Pseudobacteriovorax antillogorgiicola: one gene and its partner. The protein of the gene in region 1 binds, or shares a complex with, the protein of each later gene. Links are inferred from orthologs where the notes say so. Each region holds a gene or a part of one and is shown on either strand. Other genes may lie near its edges.

Evidence for each region.
Region 2: the proteins of mfd (region 1) and uvrA are in contact, whole or in part, in a crystal structure (PDB 4DFC), measured with the Escherichia coli proteins. The link is inferred for Pseudobacteriovorax antillogorgiicola from one-to-one orthologs.

What each region holds. Positions count from the first base shown.
Region 1 is NZ_FWZT01000001.1:208,202-218,847, forward strand. The notes cover bases 2,700-6,702. They hold mfd (transcription-repair coupling factor), read right to left. Parts: upstream 6,392-6,702; coding sequence 2,900-6,391; downstream 2,700-2,899. Other genes in these bases: B9N89_RS01100 (peptidylprolyl isomerase), read right to left, coding at 2,700-2,888; B9N89_RS01110 (pyruvate carboxylase), read left to right, coding at 6,601-6,702. Also shown: B9N89_RS01085 (hypothetical protein), read left to right, coding at 1-634; B9N89_RS32355 (peptidylprolyl isomerase), read right to left, coding at 961-1,350; more of B9N89_RS01100, read right to left, coding at 1,893-2,699; more of B9N89_RS01110, read left to right, coding at 6,703-10,068; B9N89_RS01115 (hypothetical protein), read right to left, coding at 10,070-10,646. UniProt on the Escherichia coli protein: Couples transcription and DNA repair by recognizing RNA polymerase (RNAP) stalled at DNA lesions. Mediates ATP-dependent release of RNAP and its truncated transcript from the DNA, and recruitment of nucleotide excision repair machinery to the damaged site.
Region 2 is NZ_FWZT01000012.1:79,717-89,766, forward strand. Bases 2,991-6,397 are described here. They hold uvrA (excinuclease ABC subunit UvrA), read left to right. Parts: upstream 2,991-3,335; coding sequence 3,336-6,197; downstream 6,198-6,397. Other genes in these bases: B9N89_RS16330 (lysophospholipid acyltransferase family protein), read right to left, coding at 2,991-3,212; B9N89_RS16340 (substrate-binding periplasmic protein), read right to left, coding at 6,188-6,397. Also shown: B9N89_RS16315 (Hpt domain-containing protein), read right to left, coding at 1-97; B9N89_RS16320 (hypothetical protein), read left to right, coding at 325-1,353; B9N89_RS16325 (polyprenyl synthetase family protein), read left to right, coding at 1,464-2,336; more of B9N89_RS16330, read right to left, coding at 2,361-2,990; more of B9N89_RS16340, read right to left, coding at 6,398-6,937; B9N89_RS16345 (sll1863 family stress response protein), read left to right, coding at 7,180-7,473; B9N89_RS16350 (Dps family protein), read left to right, coding at 7,545-8,045; B9N89_RS16355 (OmpA family protein), read left to right, coding at 8,214-8,966; glpX (class II fructose-bisphosphatase), read right to left, coding at 9,181-10,050. UniProt on the Escherichia coli protein: The UvrABC repair system catalyzes the recognition and processing of DNA lesions. UvrA is an ATPase and a DNA-binding protein. A damage recognition complex composed of 2 UvrA and 2 UvrB subunits scans DNA for abnormalities.

The DNA of each region.
Region 1 (10,646 bases):
CCTATGTTTACTCGGGGACTATAGGCGGCTGCCACGCCTGCTATCCTTTAGCACCCAGGCCAAGCACAAACCCCTTGATACAGGTGACATGAAGCGCGCGAAAAACACCTTTGCCAAGCTCAACCATAAGGTTATCAAGTCACGCACCAAGTTTCCCAAGTCCTTTACGTTCAAAACAATCGATCGTAAATTGGCAGCATTCGATCCCAACAACTTTATCGATAATCGCGCCCGGCCACAGCTTAGCAAGATTAGAATCACTCCCATTAAACGCAAGGATATCGAGTATCTTGTAGACCTAAACCTCAACCTTACCAATAGTGAGCGAAAGACAGTTTATGTGTATATCAAACTAGAGCAGAGTGGTTCAGTTAACTTCGGGCGATTTGTCTTATTCGACCAAGTGATCAAGCTGTCAACAACCAGCAATCGGTCTACAAAAAGAGCCAATGCTCGGACGAGCTTCTATATCAACGGCAAATCGAGCCCATTTGGCTCACCTTTGTCGGATCTGATTATCGGTCTCGGAGGAACATTTAATATTCACATCAGCCTGTCCGAAGATACGCAAACTTGGAGCGATTCCCGTTTTATACAAACTGAGCTCGGTGAGTCTGGGGTAAAAATTCTCTAAACGAGGTGAGTCTCCAAATTACTGTTGACATAAATCTCAGAATGAGCAAAAACTGAGCCTCACTTCTGGTGGCTATGGCGAAGTGGTTAACGCATCGGATTGTGATTCCGACATACGTGGGTTCGATCCCCACTAGCCACCCCACTTTATTTTCCCCCTTTAGAATTCCTAACTGTTTTTTTGATCTACGAACAGACAGGCTCCATGGCATTCAAGTGACGAATGGCTTGTGTGATAATTCTTTGATGCGGCGACATCAACCTAAATCAAAAGTCGGGCTGGATTTTTTTGAGTAAAAAAAGACCGGGAAAACCCGGCCTTAGTATCTAGTCGATGATCTTTATTTCTGAGCGCCGCCGCTGATTCTCGATCCACTTCATGGTTTGATCTCCAATCTGCTCCTGGCGTAAACGCTGACCAAGCTGTCCTTTAACCTTGCGGAACTCATCATTTCCAGCAAATTCCTTTTTCTCTAGATAGAAGAAATAAGCACCCGGACCAACTTTTACAGGTGCTGTGAACTGCTTTTCATCCAAACCTTCGATGGCCTGACGAAAAACCGGTGCTAGGTCCTTCAAGAGAACAGGAGGCATCTTCCCACCGTTCTCACGCCCGCTTTCACTATCAGAATAAACGCGCACCGCTTTCGAAAAGTCGAGACCATCTTTAAGTTCGCTATAGACGCGATCGACAATTTCCTCTTTGCCTTTTTTCACACTGTCTGGACCAGAACTGGGAATGCGAATAAAAAGCTGTCTTAGCGTCAGCTTAATGCTCTCTCCGCTGGCACCAGTTTGCTGGAGATAGTAGATTTCAACATCCTTATCCGTAATCTTCACAGACGGCAAAATCTCACGTCCTTGAAACTGAGAGATTAACATCTGCTTACGCCAGTCTCGGCGATACTGCTCATAGGTCATCCCTTCTTGAGCGAGTGCCTGACGCAAAGAGTCTCGCGTGAGATTTCGACGCTTAATGAACTTGTCGATCTCAATTTCTAACTCCTCGTCGCTAATCTCTAGGTCGAGTTCCTCGGCCTTCTGAAGAATCAGCTTAAGATTGATCGAATCCTGAAGGGCGATGGTGAATTCATCATCATCTTTGGTGGCGGGATAAGGGGAGACCTCCACAAGGACTTTTTTGCGCACTTTCTCCTGAACTTCGCTGTAGGTAATCGGCTCTCCATTAACTTCAGCGACCACACGATCGATTAACTCTTCTCCAAATGCAACTGATTGAAAGAAAAAATATGATAATATTACAATGGCTTGGGCGATTCTACGGGAACCGCACTGAGTGCCAATTCTACCCATTTCTGGTATTCCTTTTCCTGCTTTTGCTTGCGCAATTCTAATTCGATCTTAGGCCTTGCCTCTCCTAGGCTCAGTTTGGACTTTGGGAGTTTTTTTTCAAGCTTTATTATATGGAAACCATAGGTCGATTTGAGGATGCCTCTAATTTCTCCCCGGCGCATGGAAAAAGCTACATCAAAGATACGTGGCATATCCCCCTTGGCAAATGGCCCTAGCAGACCGCCATTCTCTGCTTCTGGTGTGATCGACATTTCACGAGCGTAACGCTCGAAATTATGGACCCGCACCCGGTGCCGTACTCGCTTGGCCTCGTTCTCTGAAGCCAAAACAATTTGACGTATCACAACCCGCTTAGGAAACTCGAAGCTCTTAATATTGGCAGAGTAATAATCAGCAACCTCCTTGTCCGTGACCTCAACCTGGGCAAAGATCCTTTCATTCAGGTACTGAAGAATGATATCCCGCTCGCAAAGCCTATTTTTAAGCCTTTCTTTGTCAGTTGCTGCCAAGAAAAATTCGTTGTTCTGATCGATCGTTTTCTGCCAATCACCGACACAATCTGTGTAACGCGCAGGATCTGAAAGGTTAAAATCGCTGTCTTGCTCGATGAACTCAAAGAGAAGCTTGCGTTCGATCAAGTTTGCAACCAAGCGCTCTCTTAGAGCTTTTAGCTGCTCCTCGCGGTTATACACTTCAGGAATGGATGTTAGGTCGCTATCGTCGATGAGACCCTGGGTAAGAAGGTTATACTCCCACTCAACATCGTCATATGTGATCGCCTTATCGCCAACCACAAGCAAATTTTTGTTATTCGCAAATCGATCGTAGGAGAGATCGTCGGAATCGGGAATATAGATCCCAGTATTTAAAATTTTCCAAAAATAGACCCCAAAACCAAAGAAAAGAATGGTGATCGAGCCGTAAAGATACTTTTTTAACATAGCCAAAGCCTTCAGTATTTCGTCAGCATATCCAGGGCATAGATAAGCCCGTCGAGACCTTGAAAGGCCTCGTCCAACGCTTCTACTGTCACTATCATACTGTAGTCAGGATTGATCTTAAAAACATCTGGCCTTTTTTCGCTGGCTTTGAGTAGCCTTTTGATATGCTCCTTTTCCAAAGATCCAAAAGTTAGCTCGTATTTGCTGTCAGAAACTCGCGACAACGTTACGGCTCTTTGGGTTCTAAGCATCAACTTCAGGCGAGCAACCTGAAATATGGCCCCGCCATCTGCTGGCAATGGTCCATAGCGATCCTGGACTTCAGATTTGATCTCTTCTAGCTCTTCAATCTCAAGGCTAGAGAAGATTCTCTTGTAAATGTTCAGGCGCTGAGACTCAGCATCAATATATGTGGGAGGTAGCGAAGCTTTGATGTCGATTTTGATTTCCGGGTCGATCTCGAACCGCTGTGGACCACCTTGTGACTTGCGAATCTCATCTTCCAAAAGTTGAGTATACATATCAATACCCACGTCACTGATATGCCCCGACTGCGCTCCTCCAAGCAAGTCTCCCGCACCGCGCATTTCAAGATCGTAGTTAGCAATATAGAACCCAGCACCAAGCTCTTGGTGAGCTGCGAGAACCTGGAGTCTCTGCTCTGCGTCCGGTGTCATCATCATATGGGCTTTGGTTAAAAAGTAGGCATAAGACTGACGGCTAGACCGCCCGACTCGCCCTCGCATCTGATAGAGTTGCGACAAACCAAACCGATCAGCACGATTAACAAGGATAGTATTGACATTAGGCATGTCAATCCCAGACTCGATGATGGTAGTGCAAAGCAGCACTGAGAACTTTTGCTCTAGAAAGTCGACAATTACCCTCTCAAGCTCCTGTTCCGTCATCTGCCCATGACCTACCCGAATATCAACTCCTGGGACCAGATCAGACAGGTACGATCTTAATTCTAGGATATCCTCGACTCGATTGTGAACAAAGAACACCTGCCCACCCCGAGCCACCTCTTTTTCGATGGCAGCTTTGATAATACTATCGTCCCATTGAACCACATAGGTTTTTACTTCTAGCCTTTCCGTCGGAGGCGTCATGATCGTAGAGATGTCGCGGAGACCTAGCAAAGACATGTGAAGTGAACGAGGGATCGGGGTTGCTGTTAGCGTAAGAATATCCGATGAGGCTTTCAGAGCCTTTAATTTCTCCTTGTGCCCGACTCCAAAGCGTTGTTCCTCATCGACCACAATCAAACCAAGGTTGCGAGCCTTGACATCCTTGCTCAACACGCGATGAGTGCCGACTAGAACATCAATACGGCCCTGATTGAATTTATCAATCACATCCTTCGCTGCCTTCGCTTTCACAAATCGATTTAATAGGGCTACCACGACACCATATTTCTCAAAGCGCTTTTGAAAGGTATTGAAGTGCTGGTAGCTAAGAACAGTAGTTGGGGCCAAGACCATAACTTGGAAGCCATCTATGACAACCCTCATGGCAGCTCTAATGGCAACCTCAGTTTTTCCAAAACCAACATCACCACAGATTAGTCGATCCATCGGATGCGCGGAACTCAAGTCAGCGTTAACCTCATCTATACAACGCAACTGATCATCGGTTTCCTCGTAGGGAAAATCAGCTTCTAATTGAAAGTATAGATCATTGGGGTTTGAAAAAGCCGTACCTGGGCTTGTCTTTCGCTGGGCATGTATTTTAAGTAGCTCATCAGCCATATCCTTAACAGCTTTTTTAACTCGCTGCTTTTTCTTGGTCCAGCCTTGGCTTTTAAGGCGATCTAAATGAGGTGACGAGCTGCTACCGCCAGAGTATTTCTGTAATTGCTCCAATTTATCGACCGGCAGATAGATCCGATCGCCACCGGCATATTCAATCACCAAAAATTCTGAGGAAAGGCCTGCGACCGAAATATTTTTCATTCCACAGTAGCGGCCAATCCCGTGCTCAATATGAACAACAAGTGAGCCTTCTTTAAGATCGCGAAACGAGCTTAGAACAGCCTTCAAGGACTTCTTGGTTGACATAGCTCTTCGCTTTGGTTCACCAAAGAATGCATGCTCTGGGATGATCAAACATTGATGAAGATCAAGATAAACAGGCTGTGATAGATCCCCCCTAAGGATAGTCACGGACTGATCTTCATAAACATGGCGAAGACATGCCATAACGGGTTTCTTTGACTCTTGCCAAGAAATGTTATGAGCATCAAAAACACTAGAGACTCTCTGCTGCTGAGATTTCGATTGAACAAGTACAAAAACCCTCTGCCCCTCTTGGAGAGTTTCAGCAATCAAGCGCACAGAAGTGTCTAGGTTAAGCGGCCCTAACGTTCGCGACTGCCCGTCCCAAATCTTTGGACCCTCGCGGAAGGGGTTACCAAACTCGATCAGTGGCTGACTAGGTTCTGGCAGTGGCGCAGAAAAGTGCTCTTCTGGAGGGTAGCTCGCCTTGCCGCTTTCTAGGTCCGACTTAAAAGCATTCCTGATATTTTTGGTAAATGAACCATAGTCGTCAACATGCCGTGGCCACGATCCATGTGACAGAATGGGAACACCCTCAATTTGATCCCAAAGTGACCGTTGGCCACTGCTCCGCCGCAACAGAGGAAAAAACAGTGGTAAGGTAGGAAAACGAAAACCTTTTAGAAGAGCATCTACCATGCCCTGGCGTTCGTGACGATCCAAACGTTCATTCGTTAAAAGGAATGTGTGTAAGTCTTGGCTATAGGCTCGATGATTTGAGTGATGAAAGTCAAGTTCAAGGGCAGGCGGGATGAGGCACTCGTTGATTTCTCCTGTGGATCTTTGACTGACGGGATCGAAAGTCCTCATAGTGCTCAGTGTATCTGCGATGAATTCAATGCGTACCGGTTGATCTTGATGAAGCGTGAAGATATCAAGAATACCTCCTCTCTGGGAGTAAAACCCGGGTTCAGTCACCACATCACTTTCCTGGTAGCCTAGATCCCCAATCCTATCGAGTAATTCATCTGAATCGAACTCATCTCCTCTTTTCAGCGGAATGGTTAGCTTTCTCAGTTCGGAGAGTTCAAGCGTAGCTTGCATCAACCCTGGGAAACTAGCTAAAACAACTTTGAACCCTTGTCCTTGCGCTAGCTGACTCAAAGCGTTCATACGCTGGTGCAAAATACGAGCTTGGTTTGCGTAGCGATCACTTCCCCAAAACTGACTTGCAGAAAGCTCAAAGGTTTTGACAGCACCATGAAAGTTCTCGGCGATCAACTCATGCCAGCGCTTGAACTCACGACTATGTGGTAAAAGCACTACAATAGTGCCCTGCCCGTCGCTGCCACGAAACTCTTCCTCAATGGCAACCAAGGTTAAAAACTCAACCTGGACCGGCTGAGCCCCAAGAATATTCAATACCGAATTGTCATAACTTGAGGCATCAAGGCCTTTCAGGTAAGGCTCTAGGGCCACTACTACAGACTTTTTGACACTTTCCATAATCCACTACCTACAGATCTTTCGCCAGAATTCCATGTTTTCCTAGGTGCCGCTTGTGACCCCATCGTTTTTCCTATAAAAGGAGACGTACATCTTCGTAAATGCGGGTCTTCCTGTAAATAATCTACCAAAAAGTTGCTGGTATTCGTTCCGCAAAGTCAAAAGATCTCACAGGAAGTAGGAATTATCCGACAGTATAGGGGAAGAGAATGGAACTAAAGTCTCGCGTCGTTGCAAATAAAAGACTGCTGGTCGCTAACCGAGGCGAAATCGCAACCCGAATTTTTCGTGCAGCCACCGAACTCAATATGCAAACAATCGCTATTTACAGCCATGAAGATCGCTTTTCAGTCCATCGCTTCAAAGCTGACGAAGCTTATAAAGTGGGGCAAAAGGGAGCTCCTCTTGAAGCCTATCTAAACTGGCAAGAGATTGTGGAACTCGCTGTAGATAAAAAGATCGACGCCATTCATCCCGGCTACGGATTTCTTTCTGAGAACGATGAATTTGCAAAGGCCTGCGAAGACAATGACATTCTATTCTGCGGCCCAAATTCAACGATACTAAAAGCATTTGGAGACAAACTCACGGCCAAAAAAGTGGCACTCGATGCTGGTCTGCCTGTCATTCCAGGCACACAAAACCCCGTTGAAACCCTTGAAGAAGCCAAAATCAAGGCCCAAGAGATTGGCTACCCAATCACCCTAAAGGCTCTCTCAGGAGGAGGTGGCAAAGGAATTCGAATCGTCAAAGACGAACCCGAGTTGATCGAAGCCTTCAATCGTGCTCGCTCCGAAGCTATGAGTTCCTTTGGCAAAGCAGATGTCTACTTAGAAAAAAATATTCAAAACCCCAAGCATATCGAAGTTCAGATTGCTGGTGATTGCCATGGTCAAGTGATCCATCTCTTCGAGCGTGATTGCTCGATCCAAAGACGCCATCAGAAGGTCGTTGAACTAGCCCCAGCCATCGGGATCTCTACTGAGACTCGAAGCCAGGTCCTAAAGTACGCCGTGGACGTGGCCAAAAGCGTTGATTATGTTGGTATAGGAACGGTTGAGTTTCTCGTCGATCAAGATGGAAAACCATATTTTCTTGAAGTTAATCCACGAATCCAGGTGGAGCACACAGTTACAGAGATGATTACGGGTGTCGACCTGGTTCAGATGTCCATCCTGATGGCTGCGGGCCGGAAGATGAATCACCCAGCGATTGGCATTGATGGCCAGGAAAGTATCAAAGCCCGCGGCGTAGCCATCCAATGCAGGATTACAACAGAAAATCCTCAAAACGACTTTGCTCCAGATACGGGTGTAATCCTTGCTTATCGACCAGCTCAAGGGTTTGGAATTCGTTTGGACGAAGGCCTAGGTACCTCAGGCGGCCTTGTAACACCTTACTATGACTCCCTTCTAGTGAAGGTCACGGCCCATAGCTTCGACCTCTATGGCGCAGCTCGAAAAATGTCACGGGCTTTGAAAGAGTTCCGCATTCGGGGTGTAAAGCATAATATTCCGCTGTTGATCAATATCCTTGAGCACCCAAACTTTTTGGAAAGTTCAATAGACACAAGCTTCTTATCCAGCCATCCTGAGCTATTCCAATTTAAGCAACCTAGAGATCGAGCGACGCGCCTACTCAAGTTTATCGCTAATACAACGGTCAATAACCCTCATAATTTAAGCTCTAAAAACCGGATCGCAGTCGGGGAAAGCTACTCCTTGCCAAAGACTTCGGAGTTTGAAAAGGACTCAGCCGTCACTGCCAAGAAGATCCTGGAGCAAGCGGGCCCAAGCGGGCTCCAGAGCTGGGTCAAAGAACAAAAGTCCCTGCTGTTGACAGATACTACAATGCGAGACGCCCATCAGTCTCTGTTCGCCACGCGATTGCGAAACTACGATATCTTGCAAGCTTCGGATTACTATCGCACCCATGCTGATCAGTTTTTCTCATTGGAAGTGTGGGGTGGAGCAACGTTCGATACCTGCATGCGCTTTCTAAAAGAAGATCCCTGGGAGCGTCTTGCCATCCTTCGTGAGAAGATTCCAAACATCATGCTTCAGATGCTGTTCCGGGGCTCCAATGCAGTAGGATACACCAACTATCCTGAATGGGTCGTTCGTGACTTTGTGCGACTGACCTGTGAAGCAGGATTGGATGTATTCCGCATTTTCGATTGTTTGAACAATGCTACTCAGATGGTCACAGCCATTGAAGAAGTCAAAAAGCATGGAAAAGTTGCTGAGGCCTGCGTTTGCTACACAGGAAATATTCTCGATCCTAGCAAGACCAAGTACACTCTTGATTATTTTGTCAAGGTTGCCAAAGAACTAGAGACTATGGGTGCTGATATCCTGTGTATCAAGGATATGGCTGGCTTGCTCCGCCCCAAGGCTGCGGAAGTTTTGATCAAAGAGCTCAAGAACAGTATCGACCTACCAATTCACTTGCATACCCATGCCAGCTCAGGATCATCGGAAGCCATGTTGCTCGCGGCGGCGGGAGCCGGCTGTGACATCGTCGATGGGGCCGTAAGCTCCATGTCCGGTTTAACATCACAGCCAAGCCTGAATGCTACGATCTCATCTTTAGAAGGGCAAGACAATTGCCCCACCGTACCTCTCAAGGTTCTCGACGAACTCAGCCGCTATTGGGGCAGCGTTCGAGAGAAATACCATGCTTTCGATCCTGGTTTGAAAGCGACATCAACGGATGTCTACGAGCATGAAATCCCTGGTGGCCAATATTCAAACCTCGTGGATCAAGCTCGAAGAGTCGGAGTCAGCCCGAACGAGTTTTACCAGCTGACCCTTCGCTACAAAGAGGTCAATCAACTCCTCGGTGATATTGTTAAAGTGACCCCATCTTCCAAGGTCGTCGGCGACATGGCCCTATTGCTCCAAAAACATGGACTTACCGGAGAGACATTCCTCAAAGAGAAGCCGAAGTTAGACTACCCCGATTCCGCTATTAGCTTCTTCAAAGGTCACATGGGAGTTCCCTACGGCGGCTTTAACGAAGAGGTTCGCGCGATGGTCTTGGGAGACAACCCACCACCACCATGCGCTCCCCCTGTGGCAAACGACGATAGCCTTGAAAAGGCCCGCCAAGAGCTTGAATCAAAATTCAAACGTTCTATGTCTGATCGCGATGTCTTGTCCTATCGCCTTTACCCAAAGGTCTGGCAAGACTTCATGCAGCACAAGGAGCAGTATGGACGGGTCGAAAAGGTCCCAACTGACCTATTTTTCTATGGATTAGAACCAAACCGAGAGGTTGAAATTGAGCTTGAGATGGGCAAAACCCTTTATGTCAGCCTTTCTGGAATGACAGAGCCCAACGAACAAGGTATTCGGCGCTTGTTTTTCCAGCTTAACGGTTTCCCACGGGCCCTTGAAATCGAAGATGAATCTGCCAACCAAGGATCAACTAAGCGAGAAAAAGCCGACAGCTTTAATACTGGCCACGTTCCCTCACCGATGCCAGGCAAAATCCTAGAGGTGAACATCGTCCCTGGAGATACTGTTAAAAAAGGCCAGGCACTTATCGTGATGGAAGCGATGAAGATGGAGTATATTATCACAGCCAAGGTTGATGGAAAGGCTGAACGAATTCTTGTGAACAAAGGTGATCAAGTGGAAGAGGCTGACTTGCTCGTTGAAATAATAGATGCCTAAACTATGGTTTCAGGAGCCAGTATATTTTCGAAGTTCGATAGATCAGCGGAAAACTGGCTAAGATGATCAATCCATTGATAACAATAGTTTGATTTATTGAGGCGGCCTGACCGGCTGCCTCTATCGTGTACAAACTCACAGCAATGGGTACTATCACAATTGCCCATAATCCTAGCCCCTGCCTCTGGCTGAGACTGCCTCTGTGATCAAAAGATAAAAAGCCATCGGCATCTGGCAGACAAGACTTAGGGAAACTTGCCAAAGCGAGCAAAATGGGAGCTAACGCACTCTGCTGAGGAAAGAACAGACCCAAAGCAATCCCTAGAAGACCGGTAACGAACAAATTTAGATATGCCTGCGCACGATTGAGGTTCGACTGAGGGAGTATCAAAAGAGCACTTACGAATAGCGTCATCATCCCTAGCCATAACCCAGGTACAAACGATACTCCTGTGTTCAGCAGAGAAAAGATCCAGCACAGGCGATAGACAAAGGAAAACCATAGTCCCACGAGGGGGGAACTAGCATCCATATGATCCACCCAGGCACGATGCATCGGGAATAACCCTAGCTTCAAT
Region 2 (10,050 bases), on another replicon or contig:
GGATTAAACTCGTGTTCTTTCGCAAATTCCAAACACGCAGCAGTACGCTCTCGTCTAGAAAGTACTCACTTGGCTGATTCACAATCTCAGGGCCCACGATAACTCCCACTAGACCAAGCTTTCATGGCAGAGTTCGCCGGAAACGAACCTTTAATCAAGCATTTTCGGTAGTTGGCAATCTAGCATGGCTTTCCTCGCTAAGCAATAGTGGCTGAATTAGTCGGCGATATCCGCTTGTTACGGACAACAGTCAACTATTTCCCATAAATTCCGAACTAAAGAAGCAACGAGAAGCTCTACAAGATAAGTGGCCGGACTGACACTATGCAGAAGAATCGCATATTATTCTATGACTCTGACAACCGAAACCGACGGGATGGCGTTCGTATTCTCGCTGCCTCAGGCAGTCAGGTTATTGCCGCTAAGTCCCTTCGGGAACTCGAAAGCCTGAGTCTCCAGTATAAATACAACCTTTACATTCTTGATATCGAAGGCCATAAGCACCTGAATTCCAAAGGGCTACTGCAACCAGAGCCTCATGCAATCATCATGGCGAAATCTGGCCTCAATTCCATCTATCCCTATTTGGAGAATATGGAAAGATTTACAAACTTCATCGCCAAAGATCGTCATAATCGCCTCAGTAGCCGCGATCTTTTAGGAACAGTGTCAAAGATCCTCCACCGCGATATTTTTGGTATGAAGAAGTACTTGGGCTGGGGTGCTCACACCATGACCTTCCACGTCCGAGACTCCGAAAATCGCCAAGAATATATTGAATGTCTGAAGGATCAATGCCGGAATATGGGCCTCAGGCGCTCGATTTTAAACGACGTTGAGACGGTTACTGAAGAGTTTCTGATGAACGCGATTTACGATGCACCAGTAGATAGGCAAAGAAATAGGCTCTTCAATCACCTGAAGCGAACGAATCGAATCCAGCTGACTCCCGAACAGGCTGCCCGCCTTGAGTTTGGCAGCGATGGGAAGCGGCTGGCGATTTCAGTTACCGATCCATTCGGCTCGATTACAAGAGACCACGTGATGAGCTACTTGAGCAAATGTTTTCAAGGAGAAAACATCACCAACCTTGACGACTCCATTAGTGGTGGTGCTGGCTTAGGGCTCTACTTCTGTTTCAACCATGTTCACAGCTTGATCATCAATGTGGACCCTTTAAATCGTACTGAATTCATTGGCATCATTGATATCGACAGCTCTGTCCGCGAATCGAAAAAGCAGAAAACCAATTTTCACTTCTTTAATACTAACAACAAATCGAGAGAGTTCCTCTTAGGCGACGACCATAACGAAGAGTCAGACACTGCAACTCACCCCGATTCAGTTGCCTAACACATCCCGTACTGCAACTCTCCGCTAGGGCCTGATAGCACCGGGAAAGCTCTTGTCACAGATCTTGATTGATGCTGTAATGGCGACTCACATTTGCAGAGGAGCCAGGGTTGAATTTTCCGAGTGAAATCAAATTGTTTCAGGATTACATCGAAGTCCAATTGCGACAGCTTGCTCAAACCCGCTACAACAGCGCGTCGCCCGTTCACGGTGCTTGTCAATACGCACTAGATGGCCGTGGCAAGCGAATACGCCCCCTTTTAACGCTCCTAGCCAGCAGCGGGCTCGAAGGCAAGCAAAGTGCTGCCTTAGGGCCAGCAATGGCGGTGGAAATGATTCACACCTACTCTTTAATTCATGATGACCTCCCATGTATGGACGATGACGACATGCGCCGGGGGCGACCCACCGTCCACAAGCAATTTGACGAGCCCACAGCCTTGCTGGCCGGAGATGCACTGCTCACAGACGCTTTTCACATAGCTCTAAACCCGGATATTCCACATAAGTTTCAGTCACAGATTATATCGAGCCTCGCTGATGCTGGGGGTGGTCGTGGAATGGTTCTCGGTCAGGACCAAGATATGTTCTGGACCGGAAAAGACTCCTTCACCATCGAGAATCTTAATTTCATCCATAGTCACAAGACAGGGAAGTTAATTGCCTGTGCTTGTAAGGTGGGAGCCCTTGCAGCCGAAGCAGATGATGATACTGCAAATCGCTTCTATGATTTCGGTCTCAATCTGGGGATTGCGTTTCAGGTCATCGACGACTTGCTCGACGACACTGAAGGCACCGGGAAGTCAAAGGGCAAGGATTTAGCTCAGGGTAAGCTCACATATCTTGCCTTGATGACTGCTGCTGATGCTCGCAAGATGGCCGAGGAATTGACCCAGAAGGCCTTTGTTAATTTAGAGCCGTTTGGGGATCGTGTGAAGCTCATCAGAGGCTTGGGAGAAGCCCTACTCAACCGCAGCTACTAAGAAGAGCTATTGAGATGTTCTGCGCTAGCTTTTCCACCTGTTATGAAGCCAGAAATAATGGTCTGGATACTTGCGGACTGCTTTCTCGACTTCCTTGTTAAACAAGACTGAGTGATCGAGAATATCTTGCTCGGTATTATCACTAGTCTCAAGGTTGATAGCCGGCATCACTTCCAGAACATGCTTGCCTACCGACTTGCGGTGCATAAAGGCAGGAACAATCGGAGCTTGTCGGCGTTGCCAAATGGCAGCAAAGCTGGTGTTCGTCTTGGCTGGAGTCCCGAAAAAAGGTAGTCTCGGCTCCCCCGGACGTGCCTGATCCATGACAAACCCAACGATCTCATTGCGATCTAAGATATCGACTATTGCCTTGAAGCCATCGCCTTTCTTTTGTCTTTTGACCCACAAGAACTCATTGTGCTCACGATTCTCCTCGACAAAACGATTCATCCCTCCACCACCAACCTTTTTGACCAGAACGTGGGCTGGAGCAATGTTTCTGGTGATGTAGGAACCCATAGCCTCCCAATTTCCAAGGTGGAAGCACAGTATGTAGACCCCCTGCCCCTGCTCTAAGGCTTGACGGAGATTCTCCTCTCCTTGAATATCTACATTGGCAGAAATGTCATGGTACTTGGATCGGATAAACTCAAAGGCTGTCAAGACGAAGTTCTTATAGGAATCACGAGCTATAGCCAAACGTTCGTGGGGTTCATAGACGTCCCCCAGTGCAATCTCTAAGTTTTTTACGACCAAAGCCCGACGCAGGCGCAAGATGTCAAAGCAAAGGGTGGCAAGGCCACCTGCGATACGATCCAGCCAAGAAGCCGGAACAGCAGAGAGGAGTGCAGCAAACAAAGACATTACAACGTACATGGAGATCCCTCTAAAGTGTTTCGTAGGCATGACGCATGTTGGTTTATTTCACGGATTAGTCAAGTCCTTGTTGAATCCATACAAAAATATGGTATTCTACCTAGCTCATAATGGAGGCGGAGTATGACACGCAAGAAGACAGGCTTCGATGATCAACTCGAAGTTAAGGGAGCTGAAGAGCACAACCTTAAGCACATCAACCTTACCATCCCCAAACAAAAGCTCGTTGTCTTTACCGGCGTTTCAGGATCTGGCAAATCTTCCATGGCCTTCGACACTATATTCGCCGAGGGGCAAAGGCGCTACGTAGAGTCTTTAAGTTCCTATGCCAGGCAGTTTTTAGGGCAAATGGACAAACCCAAATATGAAACAATCCGAGGCTTGTCTCCCACCATATCAATTGAGCAAAAAGCTGCCAGTAAAAACCCACGGTCCACTGTGGGAACTATCACTGAAGTTTATGATTATTTAAGGGTCCTCTACGCTCGCATTGGCATTCAACATTGCCATAAATGCGGTGAAGAGGTTGGCCGTGGAGACCCGGAATCCATGGCCAATCAGATTTTAGAGCTGGAACCGAAGACAAAAGTTTTACTCCTTGCTCCCATTATCGAAAATCGAAAGGGGGAGCACAAAGATTTGCTTGAGGAGCTGAAAAAGGAAGGCTATCTCCGTGTTCGCGTCAACGGTGTCGTCAGCAACATCGACGATGTACAAGCTTTAACGAAACATAAGAAGCACACCATCGAGGTCGTGGTTGATCGACTAGCCATCAAGAAGCGAGCCCCTGAGTTTCGTACCCGCCTCCGAGATTCTGTAGAAACTACTGTAAAACTTGGCAAAGGCCAGCTGGTGGTGCATGTCGTCGACGGTAAGGACATGCGCATGAGCGAGGCACGGAGCTGCTGCGGCTTTGCCTTCCCTGAACTTGATCCACCCTTGTTTTCCTTCAACTCCCCCCAAGGGATGTGCACCGACTGTAACGGGCTTGGTACGGTGATGGCCATGGACCCCGACAAATTCATTCCTGACCAGAACTTGAGTATCCGCGAAGGGGCCGTTGTACCCTGGCAGAACTACTTTACCAATGGCGGTGAAGATAAGGGCGGATCGTGGAGTAAGGAGCGCTTCCTAGCGATGGAGACACAATGGGGAATAGACTTTGACACACCTTGGAAGAGTCTACCTAAGAAGCAAAAGGATTTGATCCTCCATGGTGGCGATAAGACTCTCACCATCTCTTGGGAAGGAGAAAAGAGTGCCGGTACTTGGACGCACGAGTACGAGGGGCTGCTCCACAGCTATATGCGTCGCTACTTGAAGACTAAGTCAGACTCCATGAAAACCTGGTATCAGAAGTATATGTCTTCAAGTCCTTGCAGCAGCTGTCAGGGTATGCGATTGAAGGACGAGGTTTTGACAGTCTTTGTCGCTGAAAAATCCATCATGGATATCTGCGCTTTATCCATCGAAGACGCGCTCAAGTTCTTCAAGAGCCTGAAACTCACGGGCAATCAACAACTCATTGCTAAAGAATTGATTAAAGAGATCATCAACCGACTTGAGTTTTTGGTGAACGTTGGGCTTGGTTATTTGAATATGAATCGCCACGGGCCAACCTTATCCGGTGGCGAGGCTCAACGGATACGTCTGGCATCTCAGATAGGTTGCGAGTTGACAGGTGTCTTATACATTCTCGATGAGCCGTCTATCGGGCTTCACCAACGTGATAACCGAAAGCTGCTGCATACCCTTTGCAAGCTCCGCGATTTGGGTAATTCCTTGATCGTCGTAGAGCACGACCAGGAGACCATTGAAGAGGCTGACTACGTTGTCGATTTCGGCCCTGGGGCCGGGGTAGAAGGTGGACAGATTACAGCACACGGTACACCAGCCCAGATCAAGCGAGCACGGACTTCAGTTACAGGCAAGTATCTCAGTGGCAAGCTGAACATCGAAGTTCCTGAAGAGAGACGTCATGTGACGCCGTCTAGTCCGCGAATTAGAATCATCGGCGCCAAAGAAAACAACCTGAGAAATATTACCGTCGATATTCCCTTGGGAGTCATGACTGCAGTAACTGGAGTCTCGGGTGCAGGCAAATCGACCTTGATCAATCAAATCCTCTACCCCGCTATTGCTAAGAAGCTCCATCATAGTGAGCGAGCTGTGGGCTCCCACGATAAGATCGAGGGTATCCAGCATATCGATAAAATCATCAACATCGACCAGAAGCCCATTGGCCGAACCCCTCGAAGCAATCCAGCTACGTATACTAAGGTATTTGACTTGATTCGAGACTTCTACGCCTTGCTTCCAGAATCGAAGCTGCGAGGCTATAAAAAAGGCCGTTTCAGCTTCAATGTCAAAGGAGGCCGGTGCGAAAACTGTCAGGGAGATGGTTCTATTAAAGTCGAGATGCACTTCCTTGCAGATGTTTTCGTGCCTTGTGAAGTTTGCCAAGGCCGCCGCTTCAATGATTCGACCTGCGAGATTTTGTACAAAGGACGTTCCATTGCAGATGTGCTAGATCTTTCGGTGGCCGAAGCCTGTGACGTTTTTGCCAACCACCCTAAGATTCTCGAAGTCTTAACCACCCTTATGGATGTCGGTCTGTCCTATATCAAGTTAGGTCAATCGGCAACGACGCTTTCCGGAGGAGAGGCCCAACGAATCAAACTCGCTCGCGAGCTTGCGAAGCGCGACACAGGCCGAACCCTGTATATTCTGGACGAGCCGACCACTGGCCTTCATTTTCATGACATTGCTCAGTTGTTGAGGGTCTTACAAAGATTAGCGGACAACGGTAATACTATCGTGATTATCGAGCATAACCTTGATGTTATTAAATGCGCTGACTGGATCGTCGATATTGGCCCTGAAGGCGGACACCGTGGTGGCAAGCTGGTGGCCCAAGGGACACCTGAGAAAGTAGCAAGGTTGAAGCGATCTGTGACTGGGGAATATCTGAAAGATTATTTGTGAGCTGCTGTAGTACGACCAAGCTTGCGGAAGACCCGATCGATAATAAGCGTTCTCTGCTCCAAGGGAACTTGTTGAAAGCCACGATTAAACTCCTCTATGAGGACGTCGTACTTTCCTTTTTTTCCAGCGAGGTAGAAATCAACTCTCATATCCTGAAATGAAATGATATTGAGCTTCTTAAAGGCTTTTGGGTGGTCGAGCTTCAGAAGCTTGGCCGTTTCTAGATTCAGGGCTATGGCGGATATGCGTTTTTTCAAGAGCCTTTCCAGGTTCACCTCATGACTGCCATAAACCAGATCCACCAAGCCTTTTCTTACCTTACCCTCCAACGGCTCCGGGAAGCGGAAGCCTAGCTTTGTTCCCACTGCTTTACCATGAAGTTTGACGAGAGCGTCTTTTTGGAACTTATCCTTCTGACGAGTTATCAACCCAATATAGCTGTAGAAAATCGGTGCTGAAAACTGAAGTGATTTCCGTCGCTCCGGAGTTGAAATAATCCCAGCTACTAAACCTCGACCCAGTGTTGCTTCGGCGAGAGCTCTTTTAAACGGCAGAACTTGAAACTGCGACTTAATCCCTACCCGATCGAATGCAGCGCTGATCAAGCTTGGAATGATTCCCTCAACGGTTTCTCGACCATCAACTCCCGAGATGGGCAGATTGCCAGGATAGACATAGACGGTTTCACCTTGGACAAGCGATGCCCAGAACCCCCAAACAAAGAAACAAAGATACCTCAAAGTTTGTACCTACCACGCATAATAGTCAGGTTAAGATATTCTGAGTATAGACTATCACTAAACCTGTGAATACACGAAAGAGTCCTGTATGGGATTGCCGATGGTGTGTAGGACCAGCCCTACAGTGGGCAGACAATGACTTCGTAATTTCAATAAGTTACGTTCATGGAACGGCTGTTGCAAAATCCATAGTAGCGGGCGAGCTGCTCGCAACCCTTAGACGCAATGCAGGAGGAATCAGTATGACTAGCGAAGAACTTATCAAGAGTGTCGAGACGACGCTAGACGAAGCCAACAGTCGTGTGGCAGAACTATCAAAAAATATCGCGACTAAATTTGACGAAGCAACTGAAGCGAGCAAAACGAAAATTACCGGCACCATCGCGGATCTTAAAAGCAAACGAGACATCGCGGAAGAAAAGCTAGAAGAACTCCGAAACTCTTCAGCGAGTGCTTCTGAAGATGTCAAAATTGGGGTCAAGTTTGCATGGGACGACCTGAAGACCGCTGTAAATAGCGCAAGCGAAAGATTCTAAGTCGGATTCGTTTCGATTTTAGATCTGTATACTTTGGAACCTAAGCTAATTTCGAATAAGGAGCCTAAATTATGACTATGGCACTTAATCACTTTCAACCTAAACCATCCGATAAAATCGGTCAGGACAGCAAACGATTGGCTACGGCAAAGGTCCTCAACCAAGTGCTTGCCGATTCGTTTGCCATCTACACCAAAACGCTAAATTACCACTGGAATGTGGAGGGTGGCAAGTTTATTGGGATTCACGAACTCACCGATAAGCAGTATCATAACCTGTTTGAGGCGATCGATGAAATTGGGGAACGTATCCGAGCCCTAGGATTCTATACGCCAGGTTCGATGAAAGCATTCCTGGACCTAACCACAATTGTCGAAGCTGATGCTGGTGAGACCAATGCTCAGACCATGCTCGAAGATTTGGAACGGGATCATATGCATATTGTCTCAAAACTTCGAGAGGGCGTGGCTATTGCAGAACAAAATAATGACTCCACCACCGCCGATATGCTCAGTGAGAGGAGTGAGTTCCACGAAGAAGCAGCCTGGATGCTTCGTAGTTTAAGCAAGTAACTTTTCGAAGCTCATGGCCGTAGTTTGTACTGAGGTGACAAGATTCACCAGGTAAGTGGCATGACTTCAAGAGCGAGAGAGCTTAGAAGAGCTTGAATTAAATATATTGGCGTCAGAGTACTTCAAGCTGGAAAGCTCTCTCCCCGACTTACTAATGGAGACACAAGGATGCGGATCATCACAGTTAACCTCATATCATTATTCGTTCTAGTCGGCTGTTCTAGCCTTCCCAAGAACTCCCCGGAAGAATTCTATGAAGCTAAACAAGCTATTTCAGCAATGGAGCGCCATGACGTTGACGAGATCTTCCCGAGACTGGCCAAGGAGAGTAAAAACACTTACGAAGAATCTTTAGACCTCCTGAACCGGTACATTGCAACTGGAGCCCTGAGCACACGCGATTTGGCAATAAAAAAAGCTGATGAAGCACGGGAAATGGCAACTGAAACCAGGCTCATGACCAAGGCCGTTCAATCTTGGGATCGAGACTACGGCGAGTTTCGAAAAGCCAGTGAAGCAGCACCACGTGTATCCAAGAACTCTGACTTAGAAGACATTCAGAACCACGCCTTTGTTTCGACCATCGCATTCTTTGAGTCTGGGGATGCTACACAGGCAGTTATGAATCATAAAGAACTATCAGCACTCACGAGCTTACTCAGCATGGACAGCCGCGCCCGAGTCGAGCTTACAGGCTATGCTGATCCTAGAGGTACAATGCCTCAAAATAGACAGCTCGCCTTAGAGCGCGCCACTAAGATATCGCAGCTACTCCAGGAATCGGGAATTTCAGGTGACCAGATCCGAGTAAGTAGCGCGGGGGAAGTCACTCACTTAAGCCCTAAAGCCAGTGACGCGACCCTACAGTTGGCAAGAAAAGTAGAAGCAAAGCTCACTTTCAATAACAGTCGAAATAAATAGGAGTTGACCATGGATTTTGTCGATAGATTTATAGAACACCGCCGTGGAGCTAAGAAAACGGTGGTCCAGACTCAAAATAAATTCGAAGAGTCTAAATCTTTAAAGGAATCTATGTCAGTCAAACAAAAAGCCGAACAGAGCATAAGAGCAAAACTCCGGCCCCTATTTTTGAGGCCATTGGAGCTTTTATCATCCTAACCAGAAAGCCTGGCCCTTACCAGCCGTAGTTTGGCTTCTTAGAGAAATGATGACGGCTTGTAATTTCCCGAATGGTGCCTGACTCAGAACGCATGACGATCGAGTGGGTCGTGGCACCATAAGAGTTATAGCGAACACCCTTTAAGTAACTGCCATTGGTAACCCCAGTAGCCACGAACATAACATTACCACTAGCAAGCTCCTCATGAGAGTAAATCTGGTCGAAGTCTGTGATGCCCATCTTTCGAGCCCGCTCTTTCTCGTCTTCTTTACGGAACTTGAGGATACCCTGCATTTCGCCACCAAGACATCGTAGCGCTGCTGCTGCAATCACGCCTTCTGGAGCCCCTCCAACTCCCATGAGTAAGTCAACTCCCGTTTCACCTTGGGCCGTCGCAATTGCAGCTGAAACATCACCATCACCGATCAAGCGAATTCGCGCTCCAGCCTCTCGTACTTCTGCAATTAGATCTTCATGTCTGGGGCGGTCCAAGATGATAACCATAAGGTCTTCCACATCCCGCCCTGTAGCCTCTGCTAGCTTCTTTACATTCCAAGTCGGCGATTCGCGGATATCAATAACCCCGCGCCCTTGAGGGCCGCAGGCCAACTTTTGCATATAAGTATCGGGTGCGTGAAGAAAGTTCCCTTCTTCTGCAGCAGCAATCACAGCCAGTGCCTCACTTCGACCCTGAGCTGTGATTGAAGTTCCTTCCAAGGGGTCACATGCAATATCAATTTTGGGTCCTTGACCAGACCCCACCTTTTCCCCAATATACAGCATAGGAGCTTCGTCTCGCTCACCCTCGCCTATTTTGATGGTGCCGTCGAAACTGATTGAATCAAAAGCCTTTCGCATCGATTCAACGGCTGCATGATCCGCCGC